One region of the Mesorhizobium sp. BR115XR7A genome, then DNA from elsewhere that is predicted to be linked to it. Evidence: riboswitches for the same ligand, from Rfam matches in the RefSeq annotation. Region 1 holds a riboswitch; the other holds the start of a gene.
The links. A riboswitch is a leader RNA that binds a small molecule or an ion and turns the genes downstream of it on or off. The one in region 1 is predicted to bind S-adenosylmethionine.
Positions count from the first base shown of each region.

Region 2: it holds a riboswitch for S-adenosylmethionine, as region 1 does, so the genes downstream of both, LB557_RS16430 (O-succinylhomoserine sulfhydrylase) here and metX (homoserine O-acetyltransferase MetX) in region 1, are expected to answer to the same signal.

Region 1 covers NZ_JAIUHW010000005.1:95,837-101,869, reverse strand. Annotated here, with positions in the region: gene LB557_RS12220 (ABC transporter ATP-binding protein/permease) at 1-1,094, shown strand, start outside; gene LB557_RS12215 (glycosyltransferase family 2 protein) at 1,218-2,153, opposite strand; gene metW (methionine biosynthesis protein MetW) at 2,437-3,051, opposite strand; gene metX (homoserine O-acetyltransferase MetX) at 3,173-4,342, opposite strand; SAM riboswitch at 4,460-4,537, opposite strand; gene hisC (histidinol-phosphate transaminase) at 4,676-5,785, shown strand; gene LB557_RS12195 (prephenate/arogenate dehydrogenase family protein) at 5,809-6,033, shown strand, end outside.
Region 2 covers NZ_JAIUHW010000007.1:69,550-75,582, reverse strand. Annotated here, with positions in the region: gene LB557_RS16445 (Hsp33 family molecular chaperone) at 1-244, shown strand, start outside; gene apaG (Co2+/Mg2+ efflux protein ApaG) at 319-711, opposite strand; gene LB557_RS16435 (ceramide glucosyltransferase) at 931-2,082, shown strand; gene LB557_RS16430 (O-succinylhomoserine sulfhydrylase) at 2,113-3,303, opposite strand; SAM riboswitch at 3,360-3,437, opposite strand; gene LB557_RS16425 (2'-deoxycytidine 5'-triphosphate deaminase) at 3,597-4,691, shown strand; gene araD1 (AraD1 family protein) at 4,839-5,831, opposite strand.

The DNA of each region.
Region 1 (6,033 bases):
TCAACGAGAATGTCGATGCCATCGCGCTGTACCGTGGGGAGGATGACGCCAAGCGACGGCTGCAACTCGACCTCGGCACGGTGCTGGGCGCCATGCGGCGCATCTACACCGCCCAGATCAATCTGTCCTGGGTAACCGATACTTATGGCTGGATCACGGTCGTGGCGCCGATCCTGGTCGCCTCGCCGGTCTATTTCTCGGGGGATATCAGCTTTGGCGGGCTGATGATGGCGGTCGGGGCCTTCAACCAGGTCCACTCCTCCCTGCGTTGGTTCATCAACAACATCGGCAGCATTGCCGACTGGCGCGCCACGCTGATGCGTGTCGCCGACTTCCGCATCGCGCTCGATGAAACCGATGTGCTGCACGACAAGGAGAAGCGCATCGAATTCGCCGACAACGCCAATGGCAACCTGACGTTCGAGAAGCTTCAGGTGGCATCGCCGGACGGATGCACCAAGCTCGCCGACCAGCATGTCGAAATCCATGCCGGCGAGCGCGTCATGATCACCGGTGAACCGGGCGCCGGCAAGACGCTGTTCTTCCGCGCCATTGCCGGGCTGTGGCCGTGGGGCAGCGGGCGGATCGGCCTGCCGGCGGGGGAAACCATCATCTTCGTGCCGCGTGTGCCCTATTTGCCAGCCGGCACGCTGCGCGAGGTCCTCAATCACCCGAACGGGCATGCGCCGGCGAACGACGCCGACATTTCAGCGGTGCTTGCCGAGGTCGGTCTTGGACGGCTGTCGTCGTCGCTCGACCGCGTCGGACGCTGGGACCATGAGTTGGGCGATGACGAACAGCGATTGCTTGGCGTGGCCAGGCTCGCCTTGCGACAGCCAAAATGGGTGATCATCGACGAAGCCATGGATGCGTTCGACGGACCCTCGCTGCGGCGCGTGCTGTCGCTGCTGGAGAAGCGCCTGCCCGGCGCCGCGATCATCAACATCGGGCGCGGCCAGCACAACAATCAGTTCTTCCCGCGTTCCCTGACGATCGTTAAGGATTCCGACGCGCCCGCGCTGAAACCTGCCCACGTCAGGGCGGGTGCCATCGAGCCGCCGCCAGCCGCGGCAAGCCTCCACCACAGGAAGTAGCAGTTTTTCCCCCGTTGCGGCCCGTTGCCTGGCCGCCAAGGCCCTGGCGGTCGGCATCTCGCTGCCGGACGAGAAGGAATGCGCCCTGCAACGCTCCGTGCTCGATCGCTGAGCTGTCGCCGGTCAGGCCGGTGGAATTCCAAACTTGCCACGAACTTCGTCGTAGAGGTCGCGCCGCCAGCGGCGGCCGTGGAGATAACCGTTGATCAGTTCCGGCAATGAATAACCAAGCGCATCAGACGAGCGGTTGGCCATGTATCCTGCAAATGCCTGTGGTATTCGCCCCCGGAGAATATCGGCGATGATCTGCCGCGTGATCATAAAGGGAGGGACATGGGGGTAGGAGCGAGCGATGTGCGGATGCTTACTCATCAGGATCGCGTAGGCTTCGACATAGCCGTCCCTGCGGCCTGAAATCGAATTCTGCGAATTGTGCTTCGTCCAGTCGATATCTTCCGATAATTGCGCGCCGAAGCGCTGTGCGAAGCGCAGCAGAAGCTCGCGGTCCTGCATCCGGGGAATGTCGCTGTCATAGCCGCCGATGGCCAGCAAAGCCTCGCGTCTGGCTGTTATAGCCGATCCGGCTATGAAGGCCGTCTGCGCGACCACCGCCCGCTCCAGCATTGGCGGGTTCAGGAAAGCGCCGCGGTTAACGCAGGCGGTGCCGCGGCCACCCTTCACCGAGACATATGAGGAGAGCAGGACTTCGAGCGCTGGATTGTCGTCGAACCATGCCAGCGTCCGTTCGAGCCGGTGCGGCAGGAAGAGATCGTCCGAATCAAGAAAAGTCACCACGGGCGCCCGGGCTAGCTCGATGCCGGCATTCCTGGCGGCATTGGCGCCGCGCCACTTCGCGCCGACATAGATCAGCCGGGGGTCATGGATGCGGGCGAGCGCCGCCTCGGTCCCGTCCGTCGAACCATCGTCGACGACGATATGTTCAAATCGCGGCATGCTCTGGGAAAGCACGCTTTCGACGGCGCGGAGCACCGTTTCGCGCCGGTTGTGAGTCGGCGTGATCACCGTGACGAGGGGCGCCTGTTCGGTCTTCCCGATCATATCACGTCGGTCGCCTCCAGCGCGTAAACACCCTTCGCGCCAGGTCCTTTGATCATCGGGATGGCTAAATGGATCGGACTTCCCCCTGGATGGGCCTCATCGGATTCGGTGCGACGCTACAAAAAACAACCTGCCATGTCACCCCGTCGTGCCGTCGTTCGACCGACCAGGCATGATGAATTCCAGCTCATGGCGCTTCAACTGCAACACTTTCGCACCTGCTGAAAGGCGCGCGGCCACCCTCAAGGATTGGCAGTCGCGCCTGCGGGCGTCGCGCATTTCATTATCGCTTCAGCAGGAACACTGCTTGTTGGCCAAAGAAATTCCAGAACCACCATGGCATCGACAGGCCGATCTTCTGGCCGTTGGCGTCGAGCGCGGTCGCCTTCTCCACTGTCGCGCCAAGCTCTTCGCACAAATTGACGAAGTCTCGGATCGTGCAGAAGTGGATGTTGGGCGTGTCGTACCAGGAATAGGGCAGGTCGCTGGTCACAGGCATGCGGCCCTTGACGAACAGCGACAGGCGCACCCGCCAGTGACCGAAATTGGGGAAAGACACGATTGCCCGGTTGCCGATCCTGAGCAGCTCGTCGAGCACCAGCTTCGGGTTGCGGGTGGCCTGCAGGGTCTGCGACAGGACAACGAAGTCAAAGCCCTTGTCGGGATAGAATTCGAGATCGGTGTCGGCGTCGCCCTGGATGACACTGAGACCGCGCGCCACGCATTCGTTGACGCCACGCTGCGACAGCTCGAGTCCGCGACCGTCGACCTGCTTGGTGTCCTGCAGCAATTCGAGCAATGAGCCGTCGCCCGAGCCGACGTCGAGCACACGCGATTGCGGCGGGATGAGGTTGGCGACGACCTCGAGGTCGACGCGTTGGCTGCCGTTGACGCTCATGGCTTCGCCTCGTGGACGGCGCATGGCCTTGGTCCGAAACGTCTGCAACTTTTCGGGGTCATGGCTTCGCCGTCCTGTTTGGCGCATGACCTTGATCCGAAACGTCTGCAACTTTTCGGGGTCATGCGCTGAGCCCCCTGGCGCGCGCGGCCGAGCCGATGAAGCCGTTGATGGCGGCAAACAGTTCCGGCTCGTCGAGCAGGAAGGCGTCGTGGCCGCGATCGGTCTCGATCTCGACGAAGGATACCGAGGCGCCAGCGGCGTTGAGTGCGTGGACGATGGAGCGGCTCTCTTCGGTCGGGAACAGCCAGTCCGATGTGAAGGACACCAGGCAAAAGCGGGTTTTCGTGCCGGCGAAGGCGTCGGCCAGCCGGCCGCCATGGTCGGCGGCGAGGTCGAAATAATCCATCGACCGCGTCATGTAGAGATAGGAGTTGGCATCGAAGCGGTCGACGAAGGTCATGCCCTGGTGGCGCAGATAGCTCTCGATCTGGAAGTCGGCATCGAAGCCGAAGGTCAGCGCTTCGCGGTCCTGCAAATTGCGGCCGAATTTGCGGTGCAGGGCGGCTTCCGACAGATAGGTGATGTGGGCGGCCATGCGCGCCACCGCCAGCCCTTTCTCCGGGCGCTTGCCGTGTTCGAAATATTTGCCGCCATGCCAGTCCGGATCGGCCATCACAGCCTGCCGCCCGACTTCGTGGAAGGCGATGTTCTGTGACGAATGGCGCGCCCCGGTGGCGATCGGCAGCGCCGAGAACACGCGCTCGGGATAGCTCGACGCCCATTCCAGAACCTGCATGCCGCCCATCGAGCCGCCGAGCACGCAGAACAGTTTCTCGATGCCGAAATGGTCGATCAGCATCTGCTGCGCGCGCACCATGTCGCGGATGGTGATGACCGGCAGGTCGAGGCCATAGGGTTTACCGGTGGCCGGGTTGGTCGAGGCCGGGCCGGTGGAACCCAGGCAGCCGCCGATGACATTGGAGCAGATGACGAAGAAACGGCTGGTATCGATGATCCTGCCCGGTCCGATCAGCACTTCCCACCAACCGGGCTTGCCGGTTACCGGATTGGTGCTGGCGACATGCTGGTCGCCCGTCAGCGCGTGGCAGACGAGGATGGCATTGGAGCGGGCATCGTTCAGCGTGCCATAGGTCTGGTAGGCGATCTGGAACGGCGACAGCAGCGTGCCGGCGTCGAGCTTGAGCGGCTTGTCGGGTCCGAAACGTAACACCGGGCTCGACGGTTGGTCGGCCTCGTTGTTGGTCTTTCCTGCACGCAGAGCGGCCATCACGTCTCTCTTGCTGCACCGTGCGCTCGTGGAAATCGCTGCCGATCTCCGCCGCCGATGCGTCCGTCCGGCCGGTCGCGGACAACAAAAAACCGGCATTGCCTTCGCAAAGCCGGTTACGTCACGCAAACGGCCCTTTAGCGAATTGTTTAACGTGGCTGCAAGCCGACCGGCCAAATCACCACGGAACTGTCAATCGTCTTTCTAGAACCCGCCTGCCTCGCCGTCAATGGCGGCGGCTGGCACCACTGCCACCTCTCGACATTGCGTGCCATGGCTTGTATTTCCGCAGCGGCCTCCGGATGGAGGCGTTTTCGACGGATTTTGCAAGATATGAACCAGACACCGGATCAGGCACGTCCAACTCCGCGCGCGGGCATCATGGACATAGAGGCCTATGTGCCCGGCAAAAGCTCGGCGGCCGCCGGTGTGGCCAAGGTCTACAAGCTGTCGTCGAACGAGAATCCGCTTGGGCCTTCGCCGAAGGCGATCGAGGCCGCGCGCGAGGTCGCCGGCAAACTCGACATCTATCCCGACGGCAGCGCCAAGCGGTTGCGCGAGGCTATCGCCGAGGTGCATGGCCTCAACGCGCAAAACATCATCTGCTCCAACGGGTCGGACGAGATCCTCGGCCTGTTGGCGCAGACCTATCTCGCGCCCGGCGACGAGGCTATGTTCACCGAACACGCCTTCATGGTCTACAAGATCTACATCCAGTCGGCAGGTGCCACCCCGGTCGTGGTCAAGGAGACCGACGAGCGCGCCGACATCGACGCGATGCTGGCGGCCGTCACGCCGCGCACGAAAATCGTGTTCCTGGCCAATCCCAACAACCCGACCGGCACCTATGTGCCGTTCCAGGAGGTGCGCCGCCTTCATGCCGGACTGCCGGGAAACGTGCTCCTGGTGCTCGACGCGGCCTACGCCGAATATGTCCGCCGCAACGACTACGAAGCCGGCATCGAGCTGGCCGGCAGCGCCGAGAACGTGGTGATGACCCGCACCTTCTCCAAGATCGGGCTCGGCGGCGCGCGCATCGGCTGGATGTATGGTCCCCTGCATATCGTCGACGCCATCAATCGTGTGCGCGGCCCCTTCAACGTCAATGCGACAGCGATCGAGGCCGGCATCGCCGCGATCCGCGACCGTGCCCATGTCGAGCGTAGCGTGGCGCATAACGAGACCTGGCTTACCTGGCTGAGCGGCGAAATGACCAGACTTGGGCTGCGCGTGACGCCGAGCGTCGGCAATTTCCTGCTCATTCATTTTCCCGACGATCAGAAGCATTCCGCGGCGGCGGCTGACGATTATCTGAGCGCGCGCGGCTATATTCTGCGGCGCGTTTCAGGTTACGGCTTTCCCAACGCGCTTCGCATGACCGTCGGCACTGAAGAGGCCAATCGCGGCGTTGTCGCCGCGCTCACGACATTCCTGAAAAGCTAGAACGTCTAAAGAGCTGGAACACCATGGCATCACCGATGTTCGAAAAGATCGCGCTGGTCGGCATCGGCCTGATCGGCTCGTCGCTGGCCCGTGTCATCCGACGCGAGGGTTTGGCTCGCCATGTCGCCATCTCGACGCGCAGTGCGGCAACGCTCAAGCGAGCCGAGGAACTGGGCCTTGGCGATTCCTACACCACCGATGCCGGGGACGCGGTGCGCGATGCCGATCTGGTCATTGTCTCCGTGCCG
Region 2 (6,033 bases), on a different contig from region 1:
CGACCCGACCATCGGCGCCGAGCGGCTGCTGTATCGTCTGTTCCATGAGCATGGCGTGCGCGTCTTCGGCGGCGTTCCCGTGGCCGACCAGTGCTCATGCTCCCGCGACAAGATCCGTGGCATCCTCGAAGGCTTCTCCGCGCAGGAGATCAAGGACAGCACCGAGGATGGCGGCATCCATGTCGCCTGCGAATTCTGCTCGACGCAGTACGACTTCGATCCAGCCGAGTTTGCGGCTCAGTAAAGCCTTTCCTTCTCTCCGTTCCGCGGGGAGAAGGTGCCCGAAGGGCGGATGAGGGGCGGCGCGACCGTCGGCGCTCAGTTCACCGTGCGCCTTGTCCCCGGCAGATCGAGCGAGAAGGCCGGGATGGCGATGTCGAACGTCTCGCCGCGCTTGTTGCGCATCGTGTAGCGTCCGACCATGATCCCGGAGGGTGTCGAGAGCGGGCAGCCGGACGTGTACTGATAGCTGTCGCCGGGATTGAGTTCCGGCTGGTCGCCGACAACGCCCGGCCCGCGCACCTCCTCGACCCGGCCGGCACCATCGGTGATGTGCCAATAGCGCGACAGAAGCTGCACGAACTCGTCAGACTGGTTGTCGATCGTTATCTGATAGCCCCAGACGTAGCGGTTCTCCTGGGGATCTGAACGATCCTCCAGATAGAACGGCCTGACCTGCACTTCGATGTTGCGCGTCACGGCGCGGTACATGAGCGGCTCCAAAACAATCCGACGACTTTCGACGCTCGCGGTGAGCAGGTCAACGTGCGCGTCTTGTCGCGCCTGGGATTGAAACGCAGGTGCCGGCAAAGAATGTCATTTAAGTGACACACGACAATGGTGGTGTGCGCGAACCGGGCGACTCGGCCCTCTGTCGAACTGTTGAAAACGGCCGCGACGCGGGCCGACTTCCGGAGTGACCAGATCTCGATGGAACTCACTCTCATATCCGCCTCGCTTTCGACCGCACTCATCCTCTCGAACGCTGCCAGCATCCTGCTTGCCGCTTCACAGCTGAAACGGCGCACCACGATTGCCCCGCCGGCGGGCAGATCGCCGGCGGTGTCGATTGTCGTCCCGTCGCGCGGCGTCGAGCCATTCACACATGAGACGCTGGAACGCGCCTTCGCGCTCGACTGGCCGCGCTACGAACTGATCTTCTGCGTCGCCCATGCCGACGACCCGGTGGTGAAACTGATAAACAGGGCGATTGCCCGGTTTCCGCAGGTGCCGGCCCGGCTGTTGATCGGCGACGATCGTGTCAGTGCCAATCCAAAGCTCAACAATTGCGTCAAAGGCTGGGAAGCGGCGCGCCACGACTGGGTCATTCTTGCCGATTCCAACGTTCTGATGCCTCGGGACTATGTCGAGCACATGATGGCGGCGTGGCAGCACGGTACCGGCCTTGTCTGCTCGACGCCGATCGGCTCCAGGCCAGATGGTTTCTGGGCCGACGTCGAATGCGCCTTCCTCAACACATTGCAGGCCCGCTGGCAGTATGCCGGCGCGGCGCTCGGCCTCGGCTTCGCGCAGGGCAAGAGCATGCTGTGGAACAAGCCGATGCTGGACGCCAATGGCGGCATACGCGCGCTGGCCGCCGAGATCGCCGAGGACGCCGCCGCAACCAAGCTGGTGAATGGCCTCGGCCTGCGTGTCAACCTCGTTGCCGCCCCCTTCGAGCAGCCGCTCGGCCAGCGCACGTTTGGCGAAATCTGGTCGCGCCAGGCCCGCTGGGCGCGCCTGCGCCGCGTCACCTTCCCGCTGTTCTTCGCACCCGAGATCCTGACTGGTGCGGCAGTCCCGCTGGCTCTTGCGCTGATTGCCGCGGCGAGCGCCGGCGTCAGCCTCTGGGCAACCGCGATTGCCGTGCTGACGGCATTCTATCTTCCGGAATGCGCTCTGGCCCTGGCCAAGGGTTGGCACGTCTCGACGGGCATGATCGCGGCGACGGTCGCGCGGGACGTCATGCTCCCGGCCATCTGGGCGCGCGGCTGGCTCGACGGCGCCGTCGACTGGCGCGGCAACGCCATGACCATCCGGACCAAGACGGCGGAACTGGAGGAGACGCCGTCGAGCGCCTAATCGCTGCTGACGACGCTGCCTGGACCAAACCTATTTGGTGGCCTTCAAGGCTTGCGCGATATCTTCCAGCAGATCGTCCGTATCCTCCAGGCCGACCGACAGCCTGAGCGTACCGGGCCCGATGCCGAGTTCGGCGCGGGCCTCATCGCTGAGGTTCTTGTGGGTGGTCGTCGCCGGATGGGTGATCAGGCTCTTGGCATCGCCCAGATTGTTCGAGATCAGCACGATGTCGAGGGCGTTCTGCAGGGCGAAGGCCGCCGGCTTGCCGCCCTTGACGTCGAGGCAGATCAGCGTCGAGCCACCCGACATCTGCTTCTTGACGATATCGGCCTGCGGGTGGTCGGCGCGGCCGGGATAGATGACGCGGGCGATCTGCGGCTGCCCGGCCAGGAAGTCGGCGATCCTGCCGGCGCTCTCGGTCTGCTGGCGCACGCGCAGCGGCAAGGTTTCCAGGCCCTTCAGCAGCGTCCAGGCGTTGAACGGCGACAGGCTGGGACCGGTGTGGCGGAAATAGTCGTGCAGGTTCTCGTCAATCCACTTCTTGTCCGACAGGATGACGCCGCCCAGGCAGCGGCCCTGGCCGTCAATGTGCTTGGTGGCCGAGTAGACGACGATGTGCGCACCAAGCTGCAACGGCTTCTGTTGCAGCGGCGTGGCAAAAACATTGTCGACGACCAGCCGCGCGCCGATCGAATTAGCAAGCGAGGCGACGGCGGCGATGTCGACGACCTCGAGCGTCGGGTTGGTCGGACTTTCCAGGAAGAACAGCTTGGTGTTCGGCCTGACCGCCTTTTCCCAATTGGCGATCTCGGTGCCGTCGACCAAGGTCGCCTCGATGCCATAGCGCGGCGCCAGCGTCTCGACCACCCAGCGGCAGGAGCCGAACAGCGCGCGCGCGGCCACGATGTGGTCGCCGGCCTTGACGCTGCACAGAAGGGCAGCCGTCACCGCCGCCATGCCCGACGCCGTGGCGCGCGCGTCTTCGGCGCCTTCAAGCGCGCACATGCGCTTTTCGAACATGTCGACGGTCGGGTTGGCGTAGCGCGAATAGATGAAACCAGGCTCTTCGCCCTTGAAGCGGGCCTCGGCGGCCTGCGCCGTCTGATAGACATAACCCTGGGTCAGGTACATCGCCTCGGAGGTTTCGCCGAAGCCGGAACGCAGGGTTCCGCCATGCACGAGTGCCGTCTGAGGTTTCCAGTTGCGCTTCTTGGTGCTCATAGCTTTGTTCCAGACACAAAAAAACCGGCCGCGAAAGTCGCAACCGGTCCATACGGCCTTGCGGCCCGACGGTCCTTTAGCGACTTGTTTAACGTGGCTGCAAGCCGACCGGCCAAATCACCACGGGATAACGACCCTTTAGACCCGCGCCACGCTTGCGTCAATTGCCGGCTTCATTAAGACGTTTGTACCAAGGCAGGTTCCGCAGAAGTGCCCGGCGGTTTTGCGGCAAGAACCTGCAACAAACAAGAACCTGCAACGAATAGAGACCAGTCTTGGGGCGGAGCCAGACTTTGCGGCAGACAGGCATTCTTCCCGATCAGGACATTTCGGCGCTGTTCCGGTCCGGCGCGCTGAAGTCGCCGCGTGCGCTCGATGCCGACCAGATCCAGCCGGCGAGCCTTGATCTCAGATTGGGCGAAAAGGCCTGGCGGGTTCGCGCCTCGTTCCTGCCCGGTCCCAACCACAAGGTGTCGGAAAAGCTCGATCGGCTGCAACTGCACGAGATCAGTCTGACCGAAGGCGCGGTCCTCGAAACCGGCTGCGTCTATATTGTGCCGCTGCTCGAAAGTCTGGCCCTGCCGGCTGACATTTCGGCCTCGGCCAATCCGAAGAGCTCGACCGGGCGGCTCGACATCTTCACCCGCGTCATGACCGATCGGGGCCATGAGTTCGATAAGATCGCCGCCGGCTACAACGGTCCGCTCTATCTCGAGGTCAGCCCGCGCACCTTTCCGATCATCGCGCGCACGGGTTCGCGCCTGTCTCAAATCCGCTTTCGCACCGGCAACGCGCTGCTTTCGGAAGCCGAGTTGCATGAGCTGCATCGTGCCGAGATGCTGGTCGCCACGGAGCCGCCGAACATTTCCGGCGGCGGCATCGCGCTGTCGATCGACCTCAATGGCGACAAGGATGGGCTGGTCGGCTATCGCGGCAAGCACCACACCGGCCTCGTCGATGTCGACAAGCGCGCCGCGCAGGATGTCCTCGACTTCTGGGAGCCGATCCACAAGAGCCGCGCCGGCGAACTGGTGCTCGATCCCGACGAGTTCTACATCCTCGTCAGCCAGGAGGCGGTGCATGTGCCGCCGCTCTACGCCGCCGAGATGACGCCGTTCGATCCGCTGGTCGGCGAGTTTCGCGTCCACTATGCCGGCTTTTTCGATCCGGGTTTCGGCCATTCGGCGGCCGGCGGCACCGGCAGCCGGGCGGTGCTCGAAGTGCGCAGCCACGAAGTGCCGTTCATCCTCGACCACGGCCAGATCGTCGGCCGGCTGGTCTACGAGCATATGCTGAAGCGACCGCAGGCGCTCTACGGCACCGATCTCGGCTCGAACTACCAGGCGCAGGGCCTGAAGCTGTCGAAGCATTTCCGCGCCGTGCGCTAAAGTCGAAGCTGCCGACCTCGCTCTTGTGGGAGAGATGCCCGGCAGGGACGAAGGCGTGACTGAAACCTATTGCTAGATCGGCGGGACAGCGCCCCGCTCTGGCTTGCCAGCCATTCCCCACGAGAGGGGAATCACGCGCTCATGGCTTCAAAGCGCCTTCACCGACACCTTCACCGGCTTCTCGATCTCGAGCGGGTTGCGCAGCGGCAGTCCGAAATCCCCGGCCTCGATCTCGAACACGTCGCCGGCTTCCGTCTTGATGCCGTCGGCGAAGGATAGCGTCGCGGTGCCGAACATATGCACATGCACGTCGCCAGGCTGGCGGAAGGCCGAATATTTGAAGTGGTGGTGTTCGAGATTGGCGATGGTGTGGGACATGTTCGTTTCACCCGACAGGAAGGGCTTTTCCCACAATGCCTTGCCGTCGCGCAGGATACGCGACGTGCCGCGGATGTCCGAAGGCAGGTCTCCGATCAGGATCTCCGGACCGAAGGACGCATTGCGCAGCTTGGAGTGGGCGAGGAAGAGATAGTTCACGCGCTCGGTCACATGGTCCGAGAATTCGTTCGACAAGGTGAAGCCGACGCGGAACGGCGCCCCGTCATCGCCGATGACATAGATCCCGGCGACCTCGGGTTCCTCGCCGGCATCCTTGGCAAAGGCCGGCGACATGAGCGCCGCGCCAGGCGCGACCGCCATGGTGCCGTTGCCCTTGTAGAACCATTCCGGCTGCACGCCGACCTGGCCTTTCGCGGGCTTGCCGCCTTCCAGTCCCATGCGGAACATCTTCATGGAATCGGTGAGTTGCTCCTCGCCGTCGGTGCTGAGCTTCTTGTGCATGGAATCGCGCGTCGCGGCCGACCCCAGATGCGTCAGCCCGGTGCCGGTCAAGTGCAGATGCGCCGGGTCGGGGTGGTTGATCGGCGACAGCAGGCGCCCCCGCTTGTAGGCGGCGTCGAGATCGATCGTCTCGCCAAGCCCCTTGCGTTCGATCAGGGCGGCCAGGCCGACGCCGGTGCGGGCAGCCTCCATCGCCAGCGAATAGACGCTGCGCGCCCCGTTGATGATCCGGGTCTTCCCGCCGCTGCGGGCAACGACACGGATCGTCTCGGCGTCGTCGAGAATCTGCGAGATCAGCATGATCAGTCCTCTCTCATTTATCTGTATCCGGCTGCCGATGGGCAAATCCTAACCGGCGCGGCGCGGAAACGCGCCACGGTTGAAACGCTTCGTCCGGATTGCGTTCGCGAGCCTGGTCCTTCCCCGGACTTCTTGGTGCCGACGGGCTGCCGGCAGCCTCGCGATCTAGAACCCGTATGCCTCCTAGTCCTCGCCCCCGGCC